Regions from separate parts of the Cytobacillus sp. Bva_UNVM-123 genome, predicted to be linked through region 3. Evidence: predicted binding sites of a transcription regulator. Region 3 holds the regulator's gene; each other region holds the start of a gene.
The links. Region 3 encodes Rex, which represses fermentation and respiration genes when NADH is low (regulators of the CRP and FNR family bind a similar motif). Its sites were predicted from a motif close to TTGTGAAATATTTCACAA; they were not measured.
Positions count from the first base shown of each region.

Region 1 (3,288 bases), 2.0 Mb from region 3:
CCTGGAATAGCACATAAATTATTTGAAGATGATTTAATTCCTGTTTTCCCCTACAAACGACCTATGACTAAAAAAGGATTTTTCAAAAAATATGATTATGTTTATGATGAATATTTTGATCGTTACATTTGTCCTATATGAAAACTTTAAATTATACAACAACTAATAGAGAAGGTTATAAAGAATATAAAAGTAATCCCAATGATTGTTCGTCTTGTCCATTCATTACCTCATGTACAGAATCAAAGAATAAAACTAAGTTAATTATGAGACATTTATGGGAAGATGAAATGGAACGATGTGAGGATATCCGTCATTCCCTTGGAATGAAACAACTTTATGGAATTAGAAAGCAAACAATAGAACGATTATTTGGAACAGCTAAAGAATTTCATGGTCTTCGCTATACGAATATGATTGGTAAAGAAAAAATGCACATGAAAATGGGGCTTACTTTTGCTTGTCTAAATATAAAAAAAATAGCAAAAATCCTGAAATTAAGAGACCAAAAGGACTCTATTTTTTTTCCTATTTCTATGTTTTAATTCAAAAATAGAGAAATAGATAAAAAAACAAACACATTATTTAATTGAACAATGTGTTTGTCTTCAATCTGAGACTGACATTAGTCAGTCTGTAAAGAAATTCTCCTTATTCAATGCTACAATATGTGATAGGACAATTTTCACAAGCAATTTCATCTCTTAAATATTGAAGATTATGAATGGTGATTTTACCCTTATTTATTGAAATAACACCTTCACGTTTTAACTCATTAAGAAACTTGTTCGTACTTTCTCTCGATGTTCCGCAAAAGTTTCCTAGCTCTTGGTTTGTTAAAGGAAGATCAATCAATACTCCATTTTTTTTCATAACACCATAACTATTTGTCATTCGAATGAGAGTGGAATACAATGCACCTTTTTTTCCATGAAGAACGAGATCACGAAATTTCGTTTGTGTTTTTCGAAAATGATCACTCATCCATTTCATAAATTCAAAAGCTAATGCACTATTATTAAATATTTCTTTCTCAATCACAGCTTTTTTGAGGACAGCGACTTCGCCTTCTTCAACTACTAATGCACTTAGGAGATACTTAGGGGAATTAGTGAACAAAGTTAATTCACCACAAATATCATTTTCTCCAGCAATTCGTAATGTTAGTTCACGTCCGTCAGCAGTCACTTTACTTATTTGCACTTTTCCTGAAACAATGATGTATAGTTGTTCTGCATCTGTTCCTTCTCGAAATAAATATTGACCTTTTTCAGTGCTTATTGTTCGATCGGCTAATCGAAGTAGTTCCTTGATTTCAATTGATTGAGTTGGTCTCATTTGATGAGGCATATAATTACCCCCTTGTATATTAATCCGACGAACGCTGTTACTCTCATTTTAACATAATTTAACTCATCATTCTTTAAAAATAACCTGTGAAGATTTTATGAACTCGAAAAATGTGTGAACATCTTCACATCTTAAAGTTAAAGATTTTTTTACGCTGTAAATAAGCAAGGGGAAAATACATGTATTGTTAACCTGAATTAATTTAGTTAAAGGATGAAAGGGGAATGTCATTATGAAACCAAAGGCATTACAATTACCTCTTCAAACAATAAGTTTAATTGCTGGATTCATGGTATGGGTCATTCTATCTGCTCTTATGCCGTTTATTAAAGAGGATATTCAATTATCTGCAACTCAATTATCATTAATTACGGCAATCCCTGTCGTGTTAGGATCCATATTAAGAATTCCAATAGGCTATTGGACAAATCGCTTTGGGGCACGGAAGTTATTTTCAATTAGCTTTTTGCTTTTATTGTTCCCGATATTTTATATTAGCAATGCAAATACCTTCAATGATTTGCTAATAGGTGGGCTTTTTCTTGGGATAAGTGGGGCTGTTTTTTCAGTTGGTGTTACTTCATTGCCAAAATACTACCCGAAAGAAAAGCATGGATTTGTTAACGGAATTTATGGTGCTGGTAATATTGGTACTGCCATTACAACGTTTGCTGCACCTGTGATCGCCATTTCAATTGGATGGCAAGCTACGATTAAACTATATTTAATTTTAGTACTTGTAATTGCTGTTTTGAACTTTTTCTTAGGTGATAAAAACGAAGCAAAAGTAATGACACCGTTAAGTGTGCAAATAAAAGGTGTTTATAAAAATGAGAAGCTATGGTTTTTAAGCTTATTTTACTTTTTAACATTTGGAGCATTTGTAGCATTTACGATTTATTTACCTAACTTTCTAGTCTCACATTTTGAACTTGAAAAAGTTGATGCAGGTTTAAGAACAGCAGGGTTTATTGCAATAGCGACTTTCTTGCGTCCTGTTGGCGGTTGGCTTGGTGATAAATTTAATTCCTTTAAAATATTAATGATTGTTTTTGGAGGATTAACCTTATCAGGAATAATTCTCGCATTTACTCCATCATTGCTAGTTTATTCAATCGGTTGTATAACCATCGCCATTTGTGCAGGACTTGGAAATGGCACGATTTTTAAACTTGTACCAATGTACTTTTCAAAGCAAGGTGGAATTGTTAATGGAATCGTTTCAGCTATGGGAGGGTTGGGAGGTTTCTTTCCACCATTAATTCTTTCATTCTTATTTAACTTAACAGGTCATTATGCCATCGGATTTATGGCATTATCTCAAGTTGCCATGGCAAGCTTAATCATTGTTATCTGGATGTATTATCAAGATAAATTAAATATGGCTTCGCTTATTCTTAATCACACTGTTGAAGGAGTAATGGTGACAGATGTAAATGGGAATATCGAACAAGTAAATCCAGCCTTTACAATTGTAACTGGATATGATGAAGACGAAGTAATCGGGAAGAATCCCCGTATTTTGAACTCAGGAAAACATGGAACAGCTTTTTATGAAGAAATGTGGCAAACGATTAAAGAAGATGGCCATTGGCAAGGGGAAATATGGAATAGAAAGAAAAATGGACAAGTATATTTAGAATGGCTCTCAATTAGTGCGATTAAGAATGACACTGAAGAAATCAAAAATTACGTTGCAATGTTTAGTGAAATCAAACAAATATCATAATACCTATTAGGCTGTTAGTTCAATAAATGAACGAACAGCCTTTTTTGTGGCTCAATTAGACATAAAAAAAGCAAAGGAGCTTTCATTAGGAAACACCTTTGCTATTATTTAATTAGTTTTTTATTTCTTCATTTTCATAATTTAACTGCCATTCTATTCCGAATTTGTCGGTGATTTGGCCATAGCATTTGCTCCAGAAAGTTTCTTGA
Region 1 is NZ_CM177772.1:2,795,113-2,798,400, reverse strand. Features, by position in the region: partial or broken gene KDN24_RS13930 (IS1182 family transposase) at 1-545, shown strand, start outside; gene KDN24_RS13925 (Crp/Fnr family transcriptional regulator) at 652-1,350, opposite strand; gene KDN24_RS13920 (nitrate/nitrite transporter) at 1,583-3,079, shown strand; gene KDN24_RS13915 (VOC family protein) at 3,192-3,288, opposite strand, start outside.
Region 1: a site for Rex is predicted at 1,463-1,480, ahead of KDN24_RS13920 (nitrate/nitrite transporter). Genes of this name have one in related genera too.

Region 2 (3,288 bases), 130 kb from region 3:
GATTTCGATTTTCTTAATCTGTTCGATAAATTCTTTAAAGCCAAAAGAATGTTCTTCGATAAATTGCTGGTCTAAGGCATTAGAATCAAATAGCTCTTTTAGCAAAATGTTGGCGAATGCACCATCAGTACTTGGACGAATTTGAATATATAGGTCTGAAAGCTCAGCTGTTTGTGTATATAAAGGGTCTATGACAACAATTTTTGCTCCTCTTCTCTTTGCTTCTAAAAGAATAGGAATCAAGTGAATGTTTGTTGCTGCAGGATTTCCTCCCCAAATAATGATGAGTTTGGCCTCTTTTATTTGTGAAGGATCAGACACTTTAAAAGCACCTATGTCATAATTTATAGCATCTTTACCTGCCGATGAACAAGGTGCTCCGATGATTCTTGTTGTTTGACCTATGCTTGAAAAAAACTGTTCTGTAACAAAATGCTGGACACCTTCATTTCCTGAATATTTATATAAAGCTGTGGGTAGGAAGCTGAGATGTCGTTTATATATATTCATTAATTCATTAGTTAATAGCGAATAAGCCATTTCCCAAGTAATCTGTTTGAATTTACCTGATCCTTTCGCCTTTTGATAGTAAGGAAATTTTAAACGATCAGGATGGTAATTTCTCTCAATATAGGAATATCCCTTTGCACATAATTTTCCTTTTGTATATGGGTGAGTCGTATCTCCATTTAAATGAACGATACGTTCGTTTTCTACAGTGGAAATCATCGTGCATGCACTATAGCAGTTTCTTGGACAAGCATGTTTAAACTGATTCGATCCAAGCTTAATCATTTGTATATCCCCCCATTTTGAATATGAATTTTTTGTTATCATTCGTATTTTGTTCACAATATATTTAACAAAAATTCATGAGGCTGTCGTTTGATTCTGAATAAAAATCTTTTAATATTATAAATGATAAATAATATCTATAGGGTATTATCTTTAAGTGGGGCTTCTGATCCATAATTAAAAATGGTTGCCTATTCTTAATTAAAGTTTTTGATAGGAATAAATCTAATTCTTCAATGGTTAGTCACATATATACTTGAACTTGTCGAAATAGCTGTTAAAGGATCACAAATGCAGCTATAGATGTATGTATGACTCTACACTCCTGATGTTCCATCTTATCATATAAAATAGATGTTGAAGGGAGTTCGTAAGGTAAGGAGTCGAATTACGAAAGTGATGTAAAACTGTTTATTTGTGATATACTTCACAAGATGGGGTTGCTCCTTCTAATTTGGCTATTTTATTCATGAAGAAAGGAGAATTTCTATGATGGAACAGATGGCTTTTTCCCTAGACCTTAATAAATGTATTAAGTGTAAAAGTTGTGAGATGGCCTGCAACGAATATAACAACCTCAGCGGAATACATCGGAGGAAATTGCTCTCCTTTGAATCAAAATGTTCTACATCCTCTATTTATTTATCCATTTCTTGTAATCATTGTAGGAATCCAGTTTGTGTCTTTATTTGTCCAGAGAATAATTTTTACAAACGCCAAGACGGAATGGTTATCCATAACCCTAGTAAGTGTAGATCCTGTGAAAGATGTGTGAAAGCCTGCCCGTTTCATGCTCCTAAAATAAATCCGAAAACAAACAAAGCGGATAAATGCAATTTTTGTATAGAACGGATTGACCAAGGTTTAAAGCCAATCTGTGTGGAAAACTGTCTTACTGGTGCTCTTAAAATAGTAAAAGTAAAAACAAATAAGCTCAAACAATATGCACTTAACAATAAGGGTACTCCTTTTGCCACCTATACGAACCCATCCCTCCTTGTTAATGAACAAGAAAGAGGACGGATCTTTTTAAGAGAAGGATGAATGATTTATGAAAAAATCAATTCAAGATTTATTACCCTTTTTTCCATTGCATCAATGGACCATTTTAACTTCTTTACCGAAGAAACCACTTTATTATGATACAGTTAATCAGCTTGTTCACGGTCATTGGCTTGAAAAAAAAACATTGCTAATAATTGAAACGGAAGTTGAATGTAAAAGATTGAATGAAGGAGAAACGGCTAAACAATTAATTCAAGATCCAAATCTTGTTTGCATCGTTTTTTGTTTTCAGAATCGTATACCAATCGATGAAGAAATTCTTTTATTCTTTCAGAAATGTGGGCTGCCATGTATTCAAGTAGAAAATCGTTCATTAGTACAAATCTTCTTTCAAAGTGATGAGCCTTTTTATTCCTATAATCAAGTAAGCATGGAACTTGCCGGTTTTAAAAATGAAGGATTTACAAAATTAGCTTCGAAGTGGGCAATAGCATTGGATACACCGCTTCTGTATTTAGATGAAGAAAAACAACTTTTATGGCAAACGGGGGGAAAAGAGGAGATACGGGAGGCGACTCGATGGTTAAATGCTCATCGTAGAATAATTGAGATGGGCAACTATCAAAATTCTAATATATTTTTAGTTGATAACATACTCGATATAAAAGAGCCAAGCCATTCATTTGATCTTTACTATATGAATATTACTGGCTCGAAGAACCATGCACTAGTGGTTTCAGCGGATCTAATGAGTTGGCAAAGAAAAATCATTGATAAACTAGTAGGGTTGACTGCGATCTCATTGCAAACGGAGGAGGTTCTTCAAGAACAACAGGAACGATTTAAAGAACATTTTATTTATGATTTGCTTTATCATAAGTTTGAATCAAAAAGGATGCTGGTAAAGCAAGGGAAGACTTGGGGTTGGAACTTAGAAAAGCCCCATCATTTAATTATTTTGAACATTGAATTGCCTAATGAATTAATGATAAATATGAATTGGTTTGATGAAATAAACCAATTTTTGCAATCTGACGCAGCTAATATCAAGGAAAAGACGATTGTTCTTCCATTTCAAGATCAAATTATTCTCTTAATTGAAGATGAAGAAGTAAAGGCTAGTTTTGCTAGAAAAAATGATGTTAAACAAATAATGGGTCAATTAGAAGAATTGCTTTCTAGTAAATGGCCAGACTATGCTTTTATTTTTGGCATTGGCAAATGGTATCAAGATACTATAGATCTAAATAAAAGTTATCAGGAAGCAAAAATTGCTTTACAATTTGGCCGCGATTGGTTTGAGAAAAGGAATATATTTCATATTAATGATTTAGGAATACTCAGTTTGCTTAGTCATGTTCACGGGGAACTTCTTTCAGATTTTTGTCTGGATTACCTATCTGGCTTAATAGAGTTAGATCAGGAATCTGAAACAGAATATATTAAAACGTTACAAGTCTTTTTTCAATACAATGGAATCATTAATGA
Region 2 is NZ_CM177772.1:714,123-717,410, forward strand. Features, by position in the region: gene KDN24_RS03510 (molybdopterin-dependent oxidoreductase) at 1-795, opposite strand, end outside; gene KDN24_RS03515 (4Fe-4S dicluster domain-containing protein) at 1,285-1,839, shown strand; gene KDN24_RS03520 (PucR family transcriptional regulator) at 1,847-3,288, shown strand, end outside.
Region 2: a site for Rex is predicted at 1,211-1,228, ahead of KDN24_RS03515 (4Fe-4S dicluster domain-containing protein). Genes of this name have one in related genera too.

Region 3 (3,288 bases):
TCGTTGAGGCACGAACTAAATTTCGTTGAATAAAATCTTCAAGCTTAGCTACTTCTTGTTGTTGCTTTTCATAAAGCTTCATATCGCGCTCATAGTTTGCTGCCTTCAGTTCGAGATAAGCACTATAATTTCCGATATATTTCTTTATTTGTTTTCTTGATAATTCATAAACTTGCAAGACGACCTTATCTAAAAAGTATCGATCATGGGATACGATTAAAATAGCACCGTCATATCCTTGTAAATATTGTTCTAGCCACGATAAAGTATCAATATCAAGATGGTTTGTCGGCTCATCCAATATTAAAATATCAGGTTTTGTCAGTAGTAGCTTACCGAGAGCAAGCCTTGTTTTCTGCCCACCGCTCAATGCTGCTATTTTTGTATCATAGCTAAAGGATTGAAAGTTTAAACCATGGAGAACAGAGCGAATATCTGATTCGTATTGATAGCCCCCTTGTTCTTTAAATTGAAGCTGTCGGGTGTCATATTCAGATAAAATTCGCTCATATTCTTTATGATTGGCAATTAAATCAGGATCTGCCATCTTTTCTTCAAGCTTACGCAGTTCTTTTTCCTGCTTTTTTAAATGAGCGAAAACGGTTAACATTTCATCCCAAATAGAGCGATCTGATTCTAATCCTGTATGTTGAGCGAGATACCCAATTTCTACTTCTTTTGGCTTGATAATTTCACCCGCATCATAAGAAACTTGTCCAGCAATTATTTTTAATAGGGTAGACTTACCGGCTCCATTACGGCCGACAAGAGCAATTCGGTCTCGATTTTGTACTTCTAGCTTAATATTCGTTAAAATAGAATCGGCGCCGAAGTTTTTTTCTAGCTGATTTATTTGTAATAAAATCATTTCTTTCACCTCTATACTCTAGAGATAGTGTAACCTATTCATATATGTAGGGCAATAAAGGGATGCCTGCGGGTAAAAAAAAAGATATGTGAAGAAACATACATAGCTTTCACAATTGGATAAAAATAGTGTATGATTTTAAAGAGAGGGGTTTTTATATGGCGGATTTTACACATTTTAATCAAGAGGGTAGAGCTAAAATGGTAGATGTCAGTGCTAAGCCTGAAACATTCCGAACCGCAATAGCTTATTCTAGTATTACTGTAAATAAAGAGATCTATGAAAAAATTACATCAAACAAAATGAAAAAAGGCGACGTTCTTGCGGTTGCTCAAGTAGCTGGTGTCATGGCTTGCAAGAAGACATGGGAGCTAATTCCAATGTGTCACCCAATCCCATTAACAGGTGTGGATATCTCCTTCTCATGGGAGCCACGTGAAGAAGAGTATAAATTGATAATTATGGCATCCGTGAAAACAAAAGGAAATACTGGTGTGGAAATGGAAGCGCTAACAGCGGCTTCTGTATGTGCTCTAACAGTTTATGATATGTGTAAAGCTGTTGATAAAGGGATGATTATTGGTAAAACCTATTTAGTAGAAAAAACTGGCGGCAAGAATGGTGATTTTAAAAGAGAAATTCTTTAATAAAATCAGTGAGAGAGGTTTATTTTGTGCTCAAGAAAATAAAACTCTCTCTCAAAACGATTGAAGAATTTAGCTTGTATGTAATTGAAGGTGAAGATCTGACGGAATTATGCCAAGGCAAACTTATTTTTCAACGCTGCATTTGGGAGAGGGGAAAATGGAATGGCAAACGAGACAATTAAGATTCCACAAGCGACAGCAAAAAGACTTCCACTATATTATCGTTTCATCAAAAATTTGCATGCATCAGGCAAGACTAGAGTTTCATCTGCGGAGCTAAGTGATGCAGTGAAAGTTGATTCAGCAACGATTCGAAGAGACTTTTCATATTTTGGTGCACTAGGGAAAAAAGGCTATGGCTATAATGTCAATTATTTGCTATCGTTTTTCCGAAAAACATTAGCACAGGATGAACTTACGAAAGTGGCACTTATTGGGGTAGGTAATTTAGGAACAGCCTTTCTAAATTATAATTTTCTTAAAAACAATAATACAAAAATTGAAGTAGCATTTGATGTATCTCCTACTAAAGTTGGTACAACGATCGGGGATGTACCAATCTATCATATGGATGCGCTAGAAAAGATTATCGCTGAGCATCAAATAGAAGTAGCGATTTTAACAGTACCAGCTCTAGCTGCCCAACCGATTGTTGACCGAATCGTGCAGAGTACGATTAATGGCATTTTGAATTTTACACCTGCACGTCTCTCTGTACCACCTACAATTAGAATTCATCACATTGACCTTGCTATTGAACTTCAATCACTTATCTATTTTTTAAAGCACTATCCTTCAGAAAAAGAGAATTAAAAAGCGCAAATTTCATGATAAAGGTAGTAAATGGTAAATGATTTTCCCATATAAAAGAAGAGGCTGGGACATAACTAAATTTCCACTTTGTAAAACCGAATGATATTTTAAGGAACAACGTACCAAAAAAGTAAAAACCGAACTATTACGAAGTACTTAATTGTCTTTTCGTAAAATAGTTCGGTTTTTTTATAGGCTAAAATATTTTTGTCCCAGCCTCTTCATTTTTTTTGTTGATCATGTTTCATTCTAAAATGCAAAGCGATCAAGCGCAAACCTGAACCGATATCAAAAGTTGCCAGGATAATAAGAAAATAAGTAAAAATCCCCCACCCTTGCTCTCTCTCTATGTATTGAATAGCAATATAAGTGAAGAGGATGCCGAGTATAATATAAAAAATACCTGAAACTAATGGTGACCTTCTCATAAAAATCCTCCAATAAAGGCTTGAAATTGTTCCATTTTCTTTAACCAGTTTTCAATTTTATCTTGATTAAACTGAATCAAGACGACGAGCGTATTCATTGCTGTATGGGCAAAGATTGGCACGATAATCCGCTTTGTTCTCACATAAAGGAAAGCAAACGTAAAGCCCATCGCAGTGTATAGAAGAATATGTTTGAAATCAGTGTGGGCAATAGCAAAAATAATCGAGCTAATAAGTCCTGCAAAAAAGAAATTTAGTCGTTTATATAATGTACCAAAGATAATTTTTCGGAAAACAATTTCCTCTAGAATTGGCCCGATGATCGAGCTGACTAGAATGACAATGGGAGAAGCTTCAATAAGTCTTAAAATGTCTTGCGTGTTTTCAGAACCCATTTCAATCCCAAGCAATCTTTCAATATTGGCGGCAACCAATTGGGCTATCATCGCTAGAAATACACCGCCAATTGCCCATGCAACTGAAGTTAACGGAGAAGCTGAATCTCTCATTAAGTCTTTATTCGTCATTTCCT
Region 3 is NZ_CM177772.1:843,456-846,743, forward strand. Features, by position in the region: gene KDN24_RS04185 (ABC-F family ATP-binding cassette domain-containing protein) at 1-868, opposite strand, end outside; gene moaC (cyclic pyranopterin monophosphate synthase MoaC) at 1,027-1,515, shown strand; gene KDN24_RS04195 (redox-sensing transcriptional repressor Rex) at 1,678-2,328, shown strand; gene KDN24_RS04200 (YdiK family protein) at 2,550-2,756, opposite strand; gene KDN24_RS04205 (CPBP family intramembrane glutamic endopeptidase) at 2,753-3,288, opposite strand, start outside.